3 regions of the Paraneptunicella aestuarii genome follow, and region 3 is predicted to be linked to each of the others. Evidence: predicted binding sites of a transcription regulator. Region 3 holds the regulator's gene; each other region holds the start of a gene.
What was found. Region 3 encodes sigma-54, which starts transcription at its own class of promoters, with help from an activator protein. Its sites were predicted from a motif close to GTTGGCACGNNNNTNGNNT; they were not measured.
Positions count from the first base shown of each region.

Region 1: the regulator sigma-54 is predicted to act here: its motif matches at 2,617-2,635, upstream of KIH87_RS03660 (LPP20 family lipoprotein).
Region 2: the regulator sigma-54 is predicted to act here: its motif matches at 4,810-4,828, upstream of KIH87_RS12320 (FlgO family outer membrane protein).

Region 1 is NZ_CP074570.1:895,584-902,908, forward strand. It holds gene KIH87_RS03640 (efflux RND transporter periplasmic adaptor subunit) at 1-91, shown strand, start outside; gene KIH87_RS03645 (ABC transporter ATP-binding protein) at 126-854, shown strand; tRNA gene KIH87_RS03650 (tRNA-Arg) at 1,141-1,215, opposite strand; gene KIH87_RS03655 (flagellar assembly protein T N-terminal domain-containing protein) at 1,275-2,435, opposite strand; gene KIH87_RS03660 (LPP20 family lipoprotein) at 2,751-3,209, shown strand; gene KIH87_RS03665 (flagella synthesis protein FlgN) at 3,550-3,966, opposite strand; gene flgM (flagellar biosynthesis anti-sigma factor FlgM) at 3,990-4,325, opposite strand; gene flgA (flagellar basal body P-ring formation chaperone FlgA) at 4,496-5,206, opposite strand; gene KIH87_RS03680 (chemotaxis protein CheV) at 5,367-6,290, shown strand; gene KIH87_RS03685 (CheR family methyltransferase) at 6,441-7,271, shown strand.
Region 2 is NZ_CP074570.1:3,265,164-3,272,488, forward strand. It holds gene fabB (beta-ketoacyl-ACP synthase I) at 1-360, opposite strand, end outside; gene mnmC (bifunctional tRNA (5-methylaminomethyl-2-thiouridine)(34)-methyltransferase MnmD/FAD-dependent 5-carboxymethylaminomethyl-2-thiouridine(34) oxidoreductase MnmC) at 523-2,580, shown strand; gene KIH87_RS12310 (FlgO family outer membrane protein) at 2,585-3,259, opposite strand; gene KIH87_RS12315 (FlgO family outer membrane protein) at 3,261-4,043, opposite strand; gene KIH87_RS12320 (FlgO family outer membrane protein) at 4,057-4,710, opposite strand; gene KIH87_RS12325 (YfcL family protein) at 5,429-5,719, opposite strand; gene KIH87_RS12330 (ATP-NAD kinase family protein) at 5,751-6,893, opposite strand; gene KIH87_RS12335 (elongation factor P hydroxylase) at 6,883-7,325, opposite strand, start outside.
Region 3 is NZ_CP074570.1:4,497,289-4,504,613, reverse strand. It holds gene KIH87_RS17550 (calcium/sodium antiporter) at 1-765, shown strand, start outside; gene KIH87_RS17545 (KpsF/GutQ family sugar-phosphate isomerase) at 786-1,760, shown strand; gene lptC (LPS export ABC transporter periplasmic protein LptC) at 1,819-2,388, shown strand; gene lptA (lipopolysaccharide transport periplasmic protein LptA) at 2,405-2,920, shown strand; gene lptB (LPS export ABC transporter ATP-binding protein) at 2,920-3,645, shown strand; gene KIH87_RS17525 (RNA polymerase factor sigma-54) at 3,712-5,196, shown strand; gene hpf (ribosome hibernation promoting factor) at 5,224-5,511, shown strand; gene ptsN (PTS IIA-like nitrogen regulatory protein PtsN) at 5,538-5,981, shown strand; gene rapZ (RNase adapter RapZ) at 5,978-6,823, shown strand; gene KIH87_RS17505 (HPr family phosphocarrier protein) at 6,861-7,133, shown strand.

The DNA of each region.
Region 1 (7,325 bases), 1.3 Mb from region 3:
CATATCCGGTGCAGACGTGGGTGATGTGTTTATCATTTCAGATTTACCTAATCTGAAAAATACTACATCAGAACTAACCATTAAATCTTAAATAAAGTTAGAAGTTTATAAGTAGGAAACGCATCATGAGCGACATCAAAATTCAAATGAAAAACATCTCCAAGGTCTTTGAAACAGAAGATATGGAAACTCATGCACTTAAAGATGTTAACCTGACGATTTCAGCTGGTGACTATGTTTCCATTTCCGGCCCATCAGGGTGTGGTAAGTCCACTTTGTTATCTTTACTTGGATTGTTGGACATCCCTTCTAGTGGCGAGTATCTGATTGAAGGTGTCAATGTGGAGAACCTTTCACTGGATGAAGCTGCCGAGATCAGAAATAGCAAAATTGGTTTTATCTTTCAGTCTTTTAACCTGATTGATGAAATTTCCGTATTTGACAATGTTGCGTTACCTCTGCGTTATAGCAAGACTAAACTGAGTGTCTCTGAAATCAAGCAGCGTGTAGATAAGTGCCTGGAAATGGTAAACATGACTCATCGCAGCCAGCATAAGCCCAATCAATTGTCTGGTGGTCAACAACAACGCATTGCTATTGCCCGCGCATTGGTGGCAGAGCCCGCTATTTTGCTGGTTGATGAGGCAACCGGTAACCTGGATTCAAATACCGGTGACCAAATCATGGATGTGCTTGATGAGCTAAATCAAAATGGCACCACTATTTGTATGGTTACACATGAATCACGATATGCAGACAGAGCCACTACTCAGCTTAAAATATTAGATGGTGTGATTTTGACTTCACCAGAGACAACGAAAAGCCAAAAGTATGTTGAGGAATCTCTCTGCTAATCTGGACAATCCTTTTTTATCTGAGTGTTAATTACCGTGGAACTGAGACTGGAAAAAGTGGAATTTTTATCTCATTTGTCTTGGTTCCAGAGCTGATTTTTATGGCAGAGTATTATTCATATCGTTATTGCGACAAAGTCGCTTGATAGTCATGCCACCTCACATTCTATACTCCTTCTTACGGCATCAAAGTGCCATGATTGAATTTGTAGAACAATCAAAATGGGAGAACATCAATACATCAGGTTAGTTAGCGGGTGTTAATGATAAATTCTACACTATGTCATGGCGTCCCCAGCAGGAATCGAACCTGCATCTAAGTCTTAGGAGGACCTTGTTTTATCCATTAAACTATGGGGACTTTTTGAGGAATAGCCTCATGCCTTTATTGTAAACATGAGGCTGTGTATAAGAAAAGTGCTACTGCCTGACCACGAAGTCGTTTGGTTGAATATTTGCCAAAGGCATGCCGTTATTAGGACGTAATACGGATGAATTGTGGTAGACCTTGGCGACCACCATAGTGACAGGGTGGATGTCGTACTGGTAATGAGGTTCGCCGGTTGGGGTGAAGAACTGACGCATTTGGAAGATCTTTAATTCATCCCCCTGTTTTACGCCTTGCGATGAACCAATATTGGCTGCGACCTGATTGTTTCTTACTTCTATGATTCGACCATAGGCGGGTATACAACTGACGGTTTCATCGACTTCCTGAGCGATGTCTTGCAATATTTGTTTTACGCCGTTACCAAAGGCGGAATCCCATAATTTACCGCTACGAACGTCAACCGATTCAAAACGGTCGAATGTCCATTCAACTCGGTTTCTAAATATCTTGTCCATGAGTAATTCGCCAGTGGAGCCGTCGATAAGCTTCATGTGAAAAGCGATATTGCGGGTAGGGGATTTGCTGTTCCAAAACGTCAAATAATCGCTGTAGGATTCTTCTGCTTCCTCTATGCTCAGATTTTTGACACTACCAAGTAATACAAATTGCCCTCCATTTTTGCGAGCGATATCCATGGCTCGGTGTTGAACTTGTTGTTCATGAGGGGAGAAGTAGAAGGATTCGACTTTGGTGATCCCGGCGTATCGGGAATACATATCAAACTCTTCTTTTAATAAACCAGCAATGGGTTGGCCGATGTCGAAAATGTTGCCAAAAGCGGCTTGTTGACGGTTTTCGAGCGGAAACCAGGTGGTAATAACACTTTTCTTATAATCTGAGGATTTGCATTGAGTGTCCTGAGGAAAAATGTCAGCTCGGATAGTGACTGTGACATAGTCATCTTCTATCAGTTCATTAACCAATTCGATGCTGCTGACTTCACCACTGGCACGCACTTCAAAGCGGTCATCTTTGAGTAAGCCGTGTGCCATGGTTTGCACACTACGCACAGAGGCTCCTGAAAAAAGTAGTGCCTGTTGAATGGCTTCTTGCGTGGCACGCTGCCTGGCCATTTCTTTGTTATTGTTATGGATGGCGGCTTGGCCGGTCGCCTCAAACCAAATAGCGGAGCTGCTAAAGCTTAGCGATGACAGACTCAATAATAACCAGAACTTAATCAGTTTATTCATAACGTTACCATTTCAATAATTTCACCGTCATGGCACTCATCGTGCTTAATTAATAACTTGATGTATCAATTTATGACGCTTATTAACCGATGTTGGTTAGCATGATGGGGAGTAAGCATTTTTCATACCGAAATGACAAAGATTCAGAAAAAATATTAAATTTATGGTAATGCTTGTCTTTTTAGGCATGGGTATTGCTTGGCTAAAGAAAATTGAGTTGGTGCAGATGATATAAGTGTCGGCTCATTGACGTTTACATTTAGCGGCTGTTTAGAACAAGTGGTAGTCGCTGTCTGAGCTAAATAGAGGTGCATTATGAATGCCAAGGTGTGTTTATTGGTTGGATTACTCGGTTTGAGCGGGTGTTCGACGGTTTTTGATAAGCAGGTGGAATGGGAATACGTTGAACCCGAATCATATCCTGTGCTCACTGCAGTTGGATATGCCCCTGTTTCAGCTCAACCTGGCGAAAGCGACTCTATAAAGATGTTGATGGCAATCAAAGCGTCAAAGCTTGATGCCTATCGAGAGTTAACTGAGCAAGTGTATGGCCAAAAGATTGGCGGCAATCAATCGTTAGCTAACTTGGTAATGACAGATACGAATTTGAAATCCACTGTGCAAGGCATTATTCGTGGGGCAGAAGTGGTGAAAACCTATCCCGTTGGTGAGGACACCTATGCAACGGAATTAAGCCTGGATTTTAGAAAGGTATACGACATTTACATTTCAACGTCTCGTCCAAGACGCATTAAGGACGTGACTTACTTCTAATCGTTTTGAAAAGCAGATTAGTCCGATTTTGGTATTTGGTTTTCGTTAAAACCTTCCTTCAGCGTTCCCCACCAGTACATTGTACGGTGGGGCTTTTTTTATCTAAACAAATATGATGGTCTTCTCCTTCTTATGGTATCAAAGAGCCATGATTAAATTTGTAGAAGAATCAAAATGGGAGAAGAGATCAAATCAGCTTATTTAAGCAAGACAGGGCTAATTCGTATTAATCTCTTGATTCGTATTAGGCGATTGGTTCGTATGAACTGGATAGCTAGGAAGTATTCTATATTAGATGTAGAGAAGAAAATGAAAAGGGAGATGAAAAAGGAAAGATAAACTAGGCTTTAATGCCTTTTAGCGCGGTACCACCTTGAGCGCGACCGCTTTTATCGTAGGTCATTGACTCACGATTACGCGCTTCAATAAGCACTTTACGCAGGTGCTCTAGTCGAAGCTGGCCTTGTTCAACGGCTTTAGAATTCACTTCTGTGCTGTATTTACAATCTTCCAGCAAAGACTTGGCTTGCTCAAAAAGAGCCGACACTTCATCTGACTGAGGTTTGTTCGGATCATACAATTCTGAAATACGTTGATCCTGCTCTTGAATTTCGTTTAACACTTTTTGTTTTTGTTCAACCAAATTCAATAGCGCCTCAGCATCACGAGTGCTGATTAATTGAAGCTCACTATCAAGCAACATTTTTAGCTTTGAAAGCAAAGCTATTTGTTGTGTGATGACTTCAGTTAATGACATTCAGGATACTGCTCTTAACGTTATTAGTTCTTAGACAGCCCGAACATGTCGGCTTCCAGTTTCGCAATTTTCTGTGCAAGTGCTTCAGGATTAATGCGGTATTCCCCGCTTTGGATAGCCTTTTTCAGCTTATCCACTTTTTCCTGATTCACTGGTGCGTCAGTGCCTTTCTTCTGTACCTGAGTCATCTGCTGGGCAGACTGAGTCAATGACACAGAATCTTGTCTAGGTGCTGCAACGGCATTAGCTTGTGCTTTTTGGGCACTTGCTGCCTGATTTTGAGCCTGCTGCTGTTGATTGAGTTTCTGACTCTCCAACTGAGGCTTGTGATTTGTGTTGCCTACATTATTGATAGCCATAACTATTTTCCACTACTTTGATTACCTCAGCCTTTGTATCGGCATAACTCTAATTAACTTTAGGGTTTTTACAATATTTAAAGGTGTCGGCAATAGATTGCCCCGGAATGCCGCAAGCCCTTGTACATTTGCTTTTACATTACTGCTAACCAGCATTCTAGCAGACTTCACTAGATATGCACCTGTACCTGATTAACGCTGACTACTTTCGCGTCAATAACCTTCTTGGAGCGGCGGTTCTTAACGAGGATTGTATCACCAATATTGCCATCTTGTTCAGCTATTCCGGAAGTTTTTATTTTCATACCTGATACTTCCGCCATAATAACAATAGAGTCCCCTTTGCAAACAAAGCACAGCATGTTTGGAGTGATCGGTTGATTTGGCCGACTGCGTCGTTTCAAGCGCGCGCCAATCAAGGATTCTACACTAGTGTAGGTACTTCCCCGCAAGCGCTTCTTATCAACCTGTACAACATCTAAATCATCGGCTGTTAACACACTTCCTGGAGATAATGCGGTATTAGGAACTACCACAGGTTGAACTTCGTTAACATTAACTACTGTATAAATGAACCAATTGTTACTTGGACAACTTACTTTTACAGTGACATTGCTTTGCATGAGTGTGCCTGAGCTATTAGAAACCTCTAATGGTAATGGACACACTGGAATATTTAACCTGGGATCGATGCTATTAGCTTCAACGGTAATAATTGAGTCATCCGTTTGGGGAATATTGTTGCGAACAAAGGATTCTGCAGCCTCAACAACAAGTTGATGCGAAGGATTTTCTTGTGCAACACTGTGACCTTGAACCGCTAACGCAAGACCGAGTAAGGAATATTTTAATATTTTCATCATCTCAGGTATATTTTTCATGTTCGTTTGTCTTCAAGTTGGCTATGCTTTTGTATAAGGCAACTTACGAAATATTGATAACGTCAATATTCAGGCAGTATGCAAAACTTTATTCACCAACAAAGGCTATTAAAGTTTTGTTTGCAAGTTTTGCGCCTGTTTGACTCGAATCGAGGAATTTATGGCTGGAATATTAGACTCAGTAAATCAACGCACCCAATTGGTAGGCCAAAACCGACTTGAATTATTGCTATTCAAGCTACAAGGCAAACAGCGCTATGGAATCAATGTATTCAAGGTGCGAGAAGTATTGCAGTGTCCACAGTTAACCAGCATTCCCAAATCAAATTCATTGATTCGTGGTGTTGCGCATATTCGTGGACAAACCATTTCTGTTATCGATATGAGCCTGGCAACAGGGGGAAGAGCGATACAGGATATTAGTAACGCATTTATTGTTATTGCTGAATACAACAGAACGGTTCAAGGATTTTTGGTTTCATCGGTTGAACGTATCATTAATATCAACTGGGAATCCATAATGCCTCCACCGGAAGGTACGGGGAAGGCTAGTTATCTAACGGCAGTGACAGAAGTTGATAAAGAACTTATCGAAATTCTGGATGTTGAAAAAATTCTGAATGAAATCTCTCCAGCTAACGCTGAAGTGAGTCAAAAGTTTGCTGAAAATATCCATGTAGAAAACCCTCGCGGTAAGATCATCTTTATTGCAGACGATTCATCTGTTGCCCGTAGCCAGGTTAAAAAGGCATTGTCTAGCTTGGGTATGGATATTGAGATGGCTAAAGATGGAAGGGAAGCGTTGGTCAGATTAAAAGAGATCGCATCTGAAACTGGAGATATAACAGATAAAGTTGCTGTTTTGGTTTCAGATATTGAAATGCCAGAGATGGATGGTTACACCTTAACCGCTGAAATTAAAAGTACGCCTGAGTTAGCTAAACTTCATGTAATATTGCATACGTCGTTGAGTGGCGTCTTCAATCAGGCAATGGTTCAAAAGGTCGGTGCAGACGACTTTATTGCTAAATTTCACCCCGATGAATTGGCTGCATCAGTTCAAAAGTGGATGGATGCTAGCTAATACGTCTATGCTTTAGGCTGTTAGGAATTCGTTTTCGCTCATATGAGTTGTAAGTTTGTAAGCACCTGTCCGGGTGCTTACCCTGTCTATTTGTTGAAAGCGGTGTGTTCTTCGCTGTTGGCATTAAGCTTTTTATAGGAATCTTACGTAGTGCCAGATAAACAGATTTGTGATGGCGATTATGTGCGCTTTAGAGATTTTCTGGAGCGACGCTGTGGTATTGTGCTTGGAGAAAACAAGCAGTATTTGGTGCGCAGTCGTCTTTCACCATTAATGCGTAAGCATGGTTATATCAACCTTTCTGATGTCGTTGATGAAGTGGTCAATGAAAAATGCAAAGGATTGGTTGATGAAGTGGTTGATGCGATGACCACGAACGAAACCCTATGGTTTCGTGATAGTTACCCTTTTCAGCTCTTAGCCGAAGAAATCTTTCCAAAGTTTAAGGATCGCAAACAGCCTCTGAAAATTTGGAGCGCCGCTTGTTCTTCCGGACAGGAACCCTATTCTCTGGCAATGACAGTGTTGGAATTTCAGCGTCGTTATCCAAGTGCCTTTCCTGGCGGAGTACAAATTTTGGGAACCGATATTTCATCTGAGATGCTGAATAGATGTAAAGAAGGTGCCTATGATAGCCTGTCATTGTCTCGTGGCTTATCAGAAGAACGTAAGCGTCAGTTTTTTGACTCGGTGGGTGACGGGGTGTTGGCGGTGAAAAGCGAACTCAAGCGTATGGTGAGTTTTCGTTCGTTGAATTTGCTGGATCCTATTTCATCCCTTGGGCGTTTTGATATCGTGTTTTGCCGTAATGTGTTGATTTATTTTTCATCAGAAATGAAATCAACAATATTGTCTCGTATCGCCTCGACACTAAACCACGAAGGGGCTTTATTTCTTGGCGCTTCTGAATCTATGTCTGGGTTGTCAAACGACTTCAATTTAATACGTTGCCCGCCTGGATTGTATTACTCCAAGAAGTAGTTTTGTGTATTGAAAAGGAGAGTATCACTCTCCTTTTTTAAAGCGCCAATTTAG
Region 2 (7,325 bases), 1.2 Mb from region 3:
ACGTAAAATATCGGCAGCTTCAACTTGCCACTTGGAAGATGCGCCACCCGAACCGGCGATCAATCCTGTACGAGGGTTGGAAATATCAGATTCTTCCAAGCCACTGTCTTCAATTGCCTGTTGCATGGCAATATACGCAAACGCTGCGGCATCGCCCATAAAGCGCAATGCTTTACGATCAATCAGGGCTTTAGTATCAATATCTACATTTCCCCAAACCTGACTACGCAAGTTCAGTTCAGCAAATTCCTCCGCTCGGGAAATACCCGATTTACCGGTTCTCAGAGATTCCAATACTTCTTCCTGGTTATTACCAATACTGGAAACAATGCCCAGACCAGTGATTACAGCTCTTCTCATTGTGCTACCTTAGATAAAAAATTGCGGCTATTGTAACTGTTTAAAATGCAAAAGTGGTCTGCTTTTTTGTGACCAACTCATGACGAAAGCGCAAGAATTCAGTAACATTCGCGCAATCTATTTTATCCGCTCAAGACAATCCGCTGTTTATAGGGTCGCATTTTGCCAATTCAAACCGCCGAAATTCAATTCAATGATAAAGGAACTCCCGTATCCACTGCCTTTGATGATGTTTATTTTTCCAATGACAACGGGTTGCAGGAAACCGAATATGTCTTTCTTCAAAACAATCATCTTCCTGAGCGCTGGATAAACTGGCAACAAGCGACCTTCATTGTGGCAGAAACCGGATTTGGTACTGGCCTCAATTTCCTGGTGCTCATAAAACGATTCAATGAGTTTAGGCTACAGAATCCAGAGCATCCACTCAGACAACTACATTTTATTTCGTTTGAAAAATACCCTGTTGCCCGTGAAGATTTACAGCGCGCATTGCTGGCATGGCCTTCGCTTGCTGAGGAATCAGAACGATTAATTGAGCAATATCCACTTGCCATAGAAGGCTGCCATCGACTGACCTTTAACGCTGGTTCGATTCATCTGGATTTATGGCTAGGTGATGTCAATGAACTCATGCCAGCGCTGCCACACAGTCTGACCGATAGCGTCCACGCCTGGTTTTTAGATGGTTTTGCTCCCAGTAAAAACCCGGATATGTGGCAAGACAGTCTGTTTCACTTTCTGGGCAAATACAGTGCTCCAGATGCTACATTTGCCACTTTCACCGCTGCTGGAATCGTAAAACGCGGGCTCAAAGATAACGGCTTCTCCGTTGAAAAATGCAAAGGCTATGGCAGAAAACGAGAGATGCTACGCGGCGTTTATACGGGTATAAATGAAAATAAAGCTTTGGATTCTAAAAAAGGCATTGGCTTTTGGCATCGCCATGCCGCAGATTCCAGTCAGCCCGTTACAGAAGTGACTGTTGTAGGCGCCGGTTTAGCCGGGCTCAACTGTGCCCTGTCACTGGTGCAAAAAGGTATAAAGGTCGATTTGTACTGCGCCGATAATGAACTGGCAACTGGCGCGTCAGGCAATATTCAAGGCGGATTCTATCCACATTTAACCGTGGATTTTACCCGTCCAAGCCAGCTCTATAGCCAATGCTTTTTATTTGCTAAACAGCGCTATCAGTGGTTACAACAGCAAGGTTATGAGTTCCAACAGGAAAACTGTGGTGTACTCTTATTAGGGTTTAACCATAAGCAGGAAGAACGACAAGGTAAGCTATCCGAAAGAGGAGCCTGGCCTGAAGAATTGGTACGGCAGGTTAATATGCAAGAAGCGGAATCCATCGCCAATGTATCTTTAGGACGAGGCGGGTTATTCCTGCCCCAAGCTGGCTGGATAAACCCAAAGCAGTTGGTTCAGGCATTAGCGAAGGCTGCTGAAGCAACAGGTAAACTAAACATTCACTATAACAAGCGCTTGCTAAGCCTGACTCAACCTGCACCGGAAAAAGCACCGCCTAATGGCTCACAATGGCATTTGCAATGGCATGATAATAGTGAAACCGCTGCGCCGATCGTCATCCTCGCAACAGGTCATGAATCCGCTCACTTAGCGCCCCTGAACGACATTCCGATGCAAGCCGTTCGTGGACAAGTCGAAACTATCAAAGCAACAGAACAATCCAACAAACTTTCAACCGTACTGTGCCATAAGGGATATATGACGCCAGCACTAGATGGCACTCATGCATTGGGCGCCACCTTTACCAAGAACGATACCCATACCGAGTTTCGCACTGAGGATGAAACATTCAACCTGTCTATGTTGAAAAAGTCACTACCTGAAGCAGCCTGGGTAGATGAATTAGCACCTCAGCAACAAGGACGAGCCGGAATACGCTGTTCTACTTTCGATCACTTGCCTTTGATGGGAAATGTGCCTGATATCGCCAAGCAGTCACAGCAATATCAAGATGCGTACAAAGCTCTACCCGCACACAGATATCCATTGCCGGAAGATCATCGTAATTTGTATGTGTTAACAGGATTGGGATCGCGTGGATTATGTACTGCGCCATTGCTGGCAGAGGCATTAGTTTGCCAGATCACCGGCAATCCATTGCCGCTATCACAGGATCAGCTCAATGCGCTAAACCCGAATCGTTTTCTGATAAAACAGCTTGTACGTAGAGAAAAAGGTCTGAAGTAAACGGCTACTCAGCTGGAATAAACACATATTCCGGCACGACGGCATTCACCACAAAATGAGGAATAAAACCTCGAGCGGATGCCACCACCGACTTATTACCCAGAGAGATAATACGGGCATTCACTCTCACGCCCTTTTCATCTCGATGCATAGTGCCAGACAATACATAATCCATATCAGCACCTGACAGCTGCCAATTATCACGACTGAAGATGATGTCGCCATCGCGAGAAACATCGATATTCTTCATGATCTTATAATCGACAACCGAAATACCATACGCCTGGACTTCCTTGATAAAGCTTTCGGCAAGCTGGTTTCCAAGAGCGTTGGTTTTTTGTAACGACGCATCCAATGAGACAAAACTGGCAACACCAATACGACTGTTACCATCAAGATGACGAGCCTGCTGCATAAGCTGCATGGTGATTTGCTCGGCATAATCATCAATGGTTTTATGGGTATAACGAGGTTGATAGCTGTTTGCAGGCGGTATCAATACCGGCGTCACGGCTGTCGCCACTTCAGTATGACTAGCCGCCATGCCTTTACTACGCAGAGGATCTGGCATATCAACAGACTGCTGTTGAGCTTGTTGCATAGTAATGAGATTGGTTGCACAGCCGCCAAGATTCAACACACTAGCAAATGCAAAAGCGGCAACAGTTAAAGCTCGCATATTATTCACCTCGACGGATTTTAACACCATCAACCATGCCATCATCGGTTGGCATCAAGGCATCAGCAATATAGAAAGGGATCATCATCTGAGCACTGGCCACCACCGCTTTAGATTCCATGCCCAAAATACGGGCATTGACCAAAAAACCACCTTGGTGTTTAGTCATGGTGCCGGTCAATATGTAGTCAATGGCAACCTTGTTTTTTAACTCCAGAAAATCTCTGGAAAGCAGGAAATCCCCTTGTTCGGTCACACGAATATATTGCGTAGCTTTGAAATCAATCACAGGAATGCGGAACTTATGCAATTCATGCATAAAAGACTCTGCCAATTGATAACCTAACAGGTTGGTTTTCTGTAAATCACTGTCAATTAAAGCAAAATTAGTCACACCGACGGGTGTTTTATCGGTGAGATATTCCATATTGGAAATCAGATCCTGCGCCATGTTCTGTACATAGTCGCCCACATGTTTGGTTAAAGCTTGCCCACGATACAAGGCATGATTGCTGGTATAAGTCGCTTCTTCGCTTAAAGCGCCAAAGTTATCAACTTGCGGAGAGTTGTTCATGATTGGCATGTTTAACTTTGCCATATCCTTGCCTTCGTCCAGCACAGGGACTTCGCGCACATTCACCACATCCATATCCTGCGAATGTTGTTGTGAGTATTTTTCGTGGGTTGCAAACCAGGAAGAATTCCAATCAGACAAATTGGCACAACCCGACAGCAAGCCAGTAGCCATCAGGCCAGTAACTGTTAATATCCAATGCTTATTCATAATTCTCTCCCGCCTATTTAGCGCCTGTACGGTAGATCATGCCACCTCGGGTCGTCACTTTTTCCTGCGTCCAGAAAAGCTCTGCCGGGAAAAATTTAGTTGCTGCGGCGACCACATCTTTTGTTTTTACATGTATCACTCTGGCATTCACTATTGCGCCATTTTGCTGCTCAGTGATTGTGCCGGATACATAGAAATCGATACCCAGATTATGTTGATAAAGCTCGTCCGGGTTACGGCTCATCACTCTATCGGATGTCTCATTGATGATAATATCGTTTGTAATCTTATAGTCTTGAGGAATAAATCCACGGCGAGAGGCTTCGGTCATTAAACCCTGCTCTAATTGATGTCCTAATAACATCAAAGGACTCTGGGCTTTGGGATCATGTTGCATGTCCACAACGGGTACAAATCCAGCGATAGCAAAGCGGTACTGACCTCGTTTTTTACTGTGCTTGAAGTTGGCAAACAACTCGTCAGCCAGCATGGAAGTGTGATACTCAATATTCCCCAACGGATTATGTTGCGAGCTGTATTGCGAACCAGGATGAGCTTGCCAGGCGTCTTGTTTGGCCTTTGCACACCCAGACAGCATCATAATAAAAATGATGGTACTCAAGTGTACTAAATTACGTATGTTGCGACGGTTGAGCATTGCTTTCATAAGCCTTAACACCACCCAAAGTTCAAAATTCGATATTCAGAATATATGACCATAACAATATGGTGAATTATCCCGAACGATATTCTTTGGGATTTTTGAAAGCAATAATTGAGCCAGTTGTTATTTTGACGCTTTATTTTCGATAGACCCCATCCTTACACTATGCTCTATCGGTTCTATTATCTAGAGTTACTTTTTATATTCCGAGCGACTTGTCTGTTTACATGTCTCGTCTTGCACACTCAGGGGAGGTGTATCCCTTTCGTCAAAAACGCTGTAAATACTTCCCTGTACGCTCGACAAATTCATCCCTGAATTTGACGTTTTGCCGAAAGGAACACACCTCCCCGTAATTCAGCTCAAGCTTTTGGTTAACCAAAACCAATGACACAAATCGTTATTTAATTTTGACCGGATGTATTCAGGAAATCGGGTTAAAAGGTTAGAAGACCGTCCTCGTCAGGGATGACGAGGTCGAGCGTTCAGGGATGAACTTGCAGCGTGTCTTCGATCTTTTAACCCGGTTTCCTTTTAGATACTTTTCTTAAAACCTTTTATCAACTTCGCGGCTTGCTCAGTATCCATGGCGTCTTCGCCAGTCGGGTTAAGAATGGCTTCCAAAGACTCCAATAATCAAAGTAGGTATAAACGAGAGGATGCAATTGAGGAATAACAAATCGAAGATAAATCAGCGCCAGAACCCACAAGAAAAGCTCAACTACCCTATTTTCTGCAAACAAGACTGCCAAAAGGCTCGAGCGTATTCTTGATCCTCCTCCTGCAACTCACCATCAGCAAAAGCATGATTGAAGCTGGATTGCATCTTGCTGTCTAATGCAGCAACAGAATAAGCTTGCTCATTAAAACACTGGCTAGCCACCAGAGAGAAATGTCCATTCACGTAGCCTGAAATAAACAACTCCTGATCATCCCCCGTTTCCACAATGGTATCGAAGGAGTTCTGTAACTCATCGACCAAATCAGAAAATTGTGCTTCATTTAAACTCATGCTACCAACCCCCTCTCCATTCTCATTACGATTACTGTTGCCCCAAGCGATACAACACTTGATCATGATACCCGGTCACAACAGGGATAAACCCGGCAAGCTCTTCATCCAATTTGGAATCCCCGGTATCAGCAATTAACGGACGCCCCTGTAAAGCTTCCAACTTACTCTTGGTCGCAATCAATCTAATATTTTCCTTGCCAATAAACCGAATTACATCCGGACTCAATTGCTGATTACCACGCCCAAAGACATGCCCTTGCCCACCAATCAAAGTGATCACCAAACGAATATTGCCATCCGGATTAGCTTCTTTTTGCTGCTGCAATAAGGCCAATAATTCAGGAGCAGTGATATCGGCTTGCAACACTTCACGGTCTTGTACCACATCCACACCCAATAAGGTATTGTCCAATCCCAACTCATCCATAACCGCTGCGACCGTGCTACCAGAGCCCATCACATATACATCGTCATCAACCATTTCTTCGATGATATGAGCGGCAATGTCCATGAGCACCAATTCTTCTGATTCCCTGCCGCCCACCTTCACCGACTGCACATACTGCAACGCCTCAGGCACTTGCATTTCACCATAACGACGCGCCTTCACCCTGCCTTCACGAAATGCAACTTCATCAATGTCCATGACATCAGAATGCTTTACTGTCACGATTTCCCCGGCAATCATCTTTTCAATGACGCGACCGGCCGCTTGAGGAGTCACAGCATACACACCTGAATGAATTTTACAGCCAGCGGGAACACCCAAAACCGGGATTTTATCCTGTGCAATATGGCAAACATTGCGAGCCGTACCATCACCGCCAGCAAACAGGATCACATCGACTTCGTGCTGCATTAAAGCCTGTACTGTCGCTTCGGTATCTTCTGCTTCGGTTTGTTCGTTTGGACATTGGTAGACAACTTCAACATTAAAACCCATCTTGCGAGCCAGTTCTTCTCCCATCTCACCGCTCGCAGTACAGATTTTTAATTGCGCTTGCAAAGGAAGAAGCTCTTGCAAGGCGGTTTCGGTTCTGGCAAAAGACTTTTGTTCAGCTCCCATCGCCAAAGCCTTGGCTCTGGTTTCAGCACCATCACTTCCCTTTAGCGCCAAAGCACCACCAATCCCCGCATAAGGATTGATCACCAAACCTAATTTAAACATCACAAACCTCTCTCTTTTCCCAAGCGAAGTCATCAATCGTTAACTCAGGGGTATTGAACAAATGGCGTAATCCATCAACAAACATTTGTGCTCGTTTCGGTAACCCCTGTTGCATATATGCCTTTACCTGCTGATAAACCGTTTCCTGAAATGCAAATCGGTCGCCGGCTTCGCCCGACAAATTATCCACACTCACTTTGAATGGAAACCCTGCCGCAACACTGAAACACCACTCCAGCGCCTGAGGTTTAATTTCCACTTTCTCAAACTCAGCCTGTTGCTCGGCACTACGCCCGTCGGGGCAATACCAATAGCCAAAATCAACCAACTTACGACGTTCAGCTCCCGCCACACACCAATGAGCAATCTCATGCAAAGCACTGGCAAAAAAGCCATGAGCAAACACAATGCGATGATAAGAATGCTGTTCATCAG
Region 3 (7,325 bases):
GATACTGCCGTCGGTAATGCCATCGGCTCAAATATTACCAATATCATGTTGGTGCTTGCTCTTACCGCAATGTTAAAACCTATTATGGTTCGTTCTGGAACCATTAAACGAGAATTACCTCTGTTAATGATCGTTTCCCTTATTGCTTCTCTGTTTCTAGCTGACTATATCTTTAAGTTTTGGGAAGGCGCCGTGTTGATGGTGCTGTTCTTTTTTGTCATCGGTGGATTGACCTGGTTGTCAATAAGAGCCGACAAGCGAGACCCTTTGGGCAGCGAGGTTGATGAAGAGTTACCGGTTAATGTTGGAACGGGCTTAGCTATTACGTGGGTCGTTGTTGGTCTGTTCATTTTGCCGATTAGTGCCAGTTATATGGTGGATTCCGCGGTAGTGATTGCGCGCCATTTTGGTATGAGCGATCTGGTTATCGGGTTGACCATTATTGCGATTGGCACCAGCTTGCCTGAGTTGGCGGCCAGTATTGCTGGCGTACTGAAAAATGAAGACGATCTGGCAATGGGTAACATCATCGGTTCCAATATTTTCAACATATTGGCGGTATTGGCGATGCCGGCACTCATTGCTCCGGGGGCTATTGACCCAGGTGCCATCGACCGGGATATGTACGTCATGCTCGGTGCTACCATGTTACTGGTCGCTTTTAGTTTCAATATTGGTGGCAACCGCAGTATCAATCGTTGGCAGGGCGGCTTGTTATTAGCTGGATTCGTGGCGTACCTGGTTGTATTGCTGCACAGTATTTAAGATGTTTACGACTTTTTAGAATGAATAATACTGATAATTACATTAACTCCGGTCTACGTGTACTAGAGATTGAAACCAAAGCCATAGAAGATCTTAAGCAATATATCTCTACAGATTTTAGCCAAGCGTGTGAAATGATGTTGGGATGTGTTGGCAAGGTTGTTGTTACTGGTATGGGTAAGTCGGGCCACATAGCTAATAAGATTGCTGCGACACTTGCCAGTACGGGAACGCCTGCATTTTATATGCATCCCGGAGAGGCTGGCCATGGCGATTTGGGCATGCTCAGCAAGCAGGATGTGTTGCTGGCCATTTCCAATTCCGGTGAAACGGATGAAGTGCTCGCTTTATTACCCGTAGTGAAGCGCATGGGGATCCGTATTATTGCCATGTCTGGGAACCCTGCCTCACGCTTGGCGGAATATTCAGATGTTCACCTTTGTATCAAGGTAGAAAAAGAAGCCTGCTCCCTTGGTTTGGCGCCCACATCCAGTACAACCGCGACTTTGGTTATGGGAGATGCGTTAGCCATCGCATTGCTGGATGCCAGAGGGTTTTCTTCCGATGATTTTGCGTTGTCTCACCCGCAGGGTGCTTTGGGACGCAAGTTGTTATTGAAATTGGCTGATGTCATGCACTCCGGTGATCAGGTTCCGATTGTGGATAGCAAAGAAACCATAAGCTCAGCTTTATTGGAAATTTCCAATAAAGGTTTGGGCATGGCTGCTGTTGTGAACGATGCCGGTCAATTTGAAGGTATTTTTACGGATGGTGATTTGCGACGCGTTATTGATGCTAAAGTTGATATCCATCATACGCCGATTGCTGATGTCATGACTAAAAGCGCGGTAACGGTCACCGCAGATATGCTGGCAGCTGAAGCGCTTAACATCATGGAAACCCGCAGTATCAATGGACTTGTGGTGTTAGATAACAATCGCATCCCTGTTGGCGCACTGAATATGCTTGATTTGTTAAAAGCCGGAGTCGCTTGATGCTTTGTGAATTCATAGTCTTTAACTCAGAGACACCACTTGTTGGTAGAGGGTGGCTATGAATCGCTTAACCGTCAGTATTCTTTTCCTGTTTCTATTGATTTTGCTATTAAATCTCCCCATGTGGATGGAAACAGACAAAGAACAGCAGACCGAAGAGGATGAGCTTGGTTGGCAAGCTAACTACCAGGCAAATGAAATGCTCAGTACCCTGTATAACAAGCAGGGGATGGTGTCACATAAGGTTTTCGCGACCAAAATGGAACATTTTGAAGAGCTTGGGTTCACAGTGTTTGAGCGTCCTCGATACACTATTTTTACTGAGCGAACAGAGTCGCCTTGGCAGGTGAATGCTCTGGAAGGTACTTTATACGAAGATAATCGTATTCAGCTGGAAAACAATGTACTGATTAAAACCTTGAATGACGAAGGTTTTGTGCAGCAGATTGAAACCAGTTTTATAGAAATAAATTTAACTGACAAGACCATGACATCCAATGAACCAGTGATCATTACCGGTCAGGATTATGTTATTCATAGCAATGGATTTGTCGCTAACTTATTAACCAGAAAGTTTGAGTTAATTGATCATGTTCAAACCGTATTTAACCCTAAAGCGGTTAACTAATATGTCATGTAAGCGAATGGCTAAAATGGCATTGGTATGTGCCGTAGCGGTCGGTTGCATTAGTTTGGTGCAAGCCGACAGTCAGGATTTTAAACTGCCGATTACGGTTGATTCAAAATCCCAGTTTGTCGATGGTAAAAGCAAGACATCTATCTTTAAAGAAGACGTTCATATCTCTCAGGGCTCATTGAAAATTGACGCTGAGGAAGTGGAAGTGAATGCTTCTCAAGGTGAAGGCAAAGAAGTTTTTATTGCTCGTGGTAATCCTGCTATTTACAGCCAAACCATGGACGATGGTTCTGACATTCGCGCCGTTGCCAATGAGATCCGATATCAAGTATCAAACCGCACGTTAACCTTAACAGGCGATGCAGAGCTACATCAAAACAGCAGCATGGTAAAAGGTAACTCCATCACTTTTAATCTCGATAAGCAGCAGCTATCAGCCGAAGGCCAAAACGGTGAAGAAGGTCGAGTTGTTACGGTTTTCCGTCCAGAAGCCGCGAAGAAAAAGGGAGAAGACAAAAAATAATGTCTACCTTATGCGCCACGCATCTCGCCAAGTCATATAAATCCAGACAAGTTGTTCGGGACGTTTCTATTGAAGTCAGTGCTGGGCAGATCGTTGGCTTACTGGGTCCTAACGGGGCGGGTAAAACGACCACTTTTTACATGATTGTAGGCTTGGTTCCATTAGACCAAGGGCAGATATTCATTGATCAGCAAGACCTGACACTACAACCTATGCATATTCGTGCGCGCCATGGTATTGGTTATTTGCCGCAAGAAGCCTCGATTTTTCGAAAATTGACCGTATATCAGAATTTAATGGCGATATTGCAAACGCGCAAAGAATTGAGTGATGAGCAACGTGAACAAGAAGCCGATGACTTGTTGGATGAGTTCAATATTGGACACATTCGTAACAATTTAGGTATGAGTCTGTCGGGCGGCGAGCGTCGTCGGGTTGAAATTGCCCGAGCTCTGGCTGCGAATCCTCGATTTATATTATTGGATGAGCCTTTCGCTGGAGTTGACCCGATTTCGGTAAATGATATAAAGAAGATTATTCAACATTTAAAAGAGCGTGGCATTGGTGTTTTAATCACCGACCACAATGTAAGAGAAACGCTGGATGTTTGTGAACATGCTTACATTGTGAGCCATGGTCAAGTTATCGCCGAAGGAAACGCAGAATTGATTTTAAACAATCAACAGGTCAGAGATGTATACCTGGGCGAACAATTCACGTTATAGTTAAACAATTGGAAGAAGCGGATAACAAAGCCTCGCAACGACCGAAAATATAAGCACCCAATATAGATGAAACCATCATTACAGCTTAAGTTCAGTCAACAATTAACGATGACGCCACAATTGCAGCAGGCAATTCGATTGCTGCAATTGTCTACGCTTGATTTACGTCAGGAGATACAGGAAGCGTTAGATGCTAATCCTTTGTTGGAAATTGAAGAGCATGACCACAATAGCTCTGACAACGAAAATGATTTCGACAGCCAGTTAGAAAAATTAAATGGTGATGATTATCCTGATACATCATCAGATTCAATGGATACCTCTGATGTACTGGAAAGTGCATCAATGCCTGACGAGTTGCCAGTAGACAGCACTTGGGACGAATATTACAGTGCGTCTTCAGCTCCCGCACCTTCTCCTATTTCCAGCGGCAGTGACGATGATTATGTCTATCAGGGAGAAACGGTCGATTCCATTCAGGATCATCTGCTGTGGCAAATGCGCTTAACCCCTTTCTCTGAAACTGACGAAGCTATTGCCATTGCTATTATTGATGCGGTTGATGATTCCGGATATTTAAAGATTTCCAGCGAAGAAATACTTCAGGGTTTAGACTTGGAAGATGTAGAGCTGGAAGAAGTGGAATGTGTTCGTAAACGTATTCAATGGTTCGATCCTGTTGGATGTGCGTCTCATACACCACAAGAATGCTTATTGGTTCAGCTATCACAATTTAAAGATGACACGCCTTGGCTGAAAGAAGCGCGTGACATTCTGAAAAATTTTTCAGACCTGTTAATGAGCAAAGACTTCCGCACATTAATGCGTAAGGCTAAGCTGAAAGAAGAGCAACTTCGTGAAGTGCTGCGGTTATTACAGACGTTAAATCCGCATCCCGGCAGTGAAATTAATCCCCAACAGCCGGATTACATTATTCCTGATGTATCGGTAAGTAAGAAAAACGGACGTTGGATGGTAGAATTAAACCCTGATAGCGTGCCAAAGCTGAATATTAATCAGCAATATGCTGCGATGAGTAAAAGTGCCAAAAGCAGCAATGATAGCCAGTTTATTCGCAATCATGTGCAAGAAGCGCGCTGGTTTATCAAAAGTATTGAAAGTCGCAATGAAACCTTGTTGAAAGTAGCCAATTGTATCGTTCAACAGCAACAAGGATTTTTTGAACATGGGCCTGAAATGATGAAGCCTATGGTGTTAAATGATGTGGCTGAAATGGTAGATATGCATGAGTCAACAATTTCCCGGGTTACGACCCAGAAATATATGCATACTCCCAGAGGTATCTTTGAGTTGAAGTATTTTTTTAGTAGCCATGTTGCTACTGAGAATGGCGGAGAATGCTCTTCAACCGCTATTCGTGCATTGATTAAAAAGCTGGTGGCTGCCGAGAATCAGGCTAAACCACTCAGCGATAGCAAGATTGCCGAATTGTTGGCCGACCAAGGTATTATGGTGGCTCGGCGAACAATCGCAAAATACCGGGAATCGCTCTCGATCCCTCCGTCTAACCAACGTAAGAGCTTGTTATAGGCTCGTTCCCAAAAAAGGAAGACGATCATGCAAATTAATCTAACTGGTCATCACGTAGAAATTACCGACGCATTACGCGACTATGTTGATAATAAATTTACTAAATTGGAGCGTCACTTCGATCATATTAATAATGTTCACGTGATCCTGAATGTAGAGAAGCTAAGTCAGAAAGCAGAAGCTAAACTACATATTGATGGCGGTGAAATCTTCGCGGCATCTGAACATGAAGATATGTATGCTGCTATTGATTCTTTGATTGATAAACTGGATCGCCAGGTTATTAAATACAAAGAGAAACTTAAAAAGCACTAATTAGAGCTTAAAGCAGTACCAGAAAAATGGATATTAAAGACATCCTTGCACCCAACGGCATTAAACGTGCCATTGGGTGCTCAAGTAAAAAGCGAATCCTTGAACTTTTGAGTCTGTTAGCCGCAGATGTGTCTGATGAAATAGACTCAGAGGAAGTTCTCACCAGTTTATTGAGTAGAGAACGCATGGGAAGTACGGGCATTGGGCATGGCATTGCACTTCCTCATGGACGTTTGCCCGGTTTGCTAAAACCTATCGCTTTAATTATTACCTGTCAGGATGGAATAGAGTTTGACGCTATCGACAATCAACCTGTTGATATTTTCTTTGCGATTCTGGTTCCAGAAAACGATACCACCGACCATCTCAAAATCCTCTCAGCGATTGCCAATAAACTCAACGATCGAGACATTGTTCGTAAGTTACGTAAAGCTGAGTCAGAACAAGCTTTGTATGAGGCTTTGGTATGAAACTGATTATCATCAGTGGTCACTCAGGTTCAGGAAAGACCATCGTGCTCAGAGCGTTGGAAGATCTGGGCTACTACTGTGTCGATAATATTCCGGTAAACTTGCTGCCAACCCTCACCCATACGGTTGAAAATGAGTATGAAGAAGTGGCGGTGAGCATTGATGTTAGAAACATTCCCAAAGATCCTGACGAACTGAACGAAATTCTTGATTACTTACCCACTAATTGGGAAGTGACCGTTGTCTTCCTTGATTCCAGTGACGATGTGCTATTGAAGCGCTTTAGTGAAACTCGTCGTCTGCATCCGCTTTCGAAACAAAAAATGTCTCTTACTGAGGCGATAAAAGCTGAGCGTAGAGTGCTTGCTCCAATCGCTGAGCGTGCTGATTTGTATATTGATACCGACAAGCTATCGGTTCATCAATTGGCAGAATTAGTGCGAGAGCGCATTTTGGGCAAGAAAAGCTCAAGATTAGTGTTGGTATTTGAATCTTTTGGCTTCAAGCACGGTATTCCTAAAGATGCCGATTATGTGTTTGATGCCCGTTTTTTACCCAACCCTCATTGGGAACCTGAACTTAAGCCATTAACCGGCCTTGACTCACCTGTTCAGGTGTTTCTTGGTTCTCAACCAATCGTTGCCAAATTTGTCTGGCAAATCCAAAGTTTAATTGCGACCTGGTTACCGCATTTGGAACGCAATAATCGCAGCTATGTTACTGTCGCCGTTGGTTGCACTGGTGGTCAACACCGTTCGGTATATGTCGTCGAAATGTTAGCTAATGTATTTAAAGCCTCTCATCCAGATGTACAAGTGAGACACCGCGAATTAAGCAGTTAATGCCAATCTACCCTGTAAGATTGAAGTGAGTGAGTGTATGAGACTGGAAAAGAATCTTGTTATTGTAAATAAACTGGGCTTACATGCTCGCGCTGCAACGCAGCTTGTTAAAGTCGCCCAACAGTTTAAAGCTGAAATCACCCTGATACAGGGAGACAAAACTGCTTCTGCCGCCAGTGTTTTGGGCCTGATGATGCTGGAAAGCTATCAGGGTAAAGAAGTGACGGTCGTGTCGGAAGGTGAAGATGCTGAAATGGCTTTAGCTGCGATTGAAGAGCTCATTACGGCAAAATTCAACGAAGAAGAATAACACCCGTACCTTTCTTGCTACACTTGTTATAGACTATACGGCTATAAGAGCAGGTTAAGCAGACCTAACCAACAAACGAATTAGTCAGATAAAACAAAACGTTGGCGAAGTCATACTATCGTCATCTGAATAATAATAATGAATTCATTACTCAGGTTTCTCATATCGGTTTTATCACATAATTAAACCTGA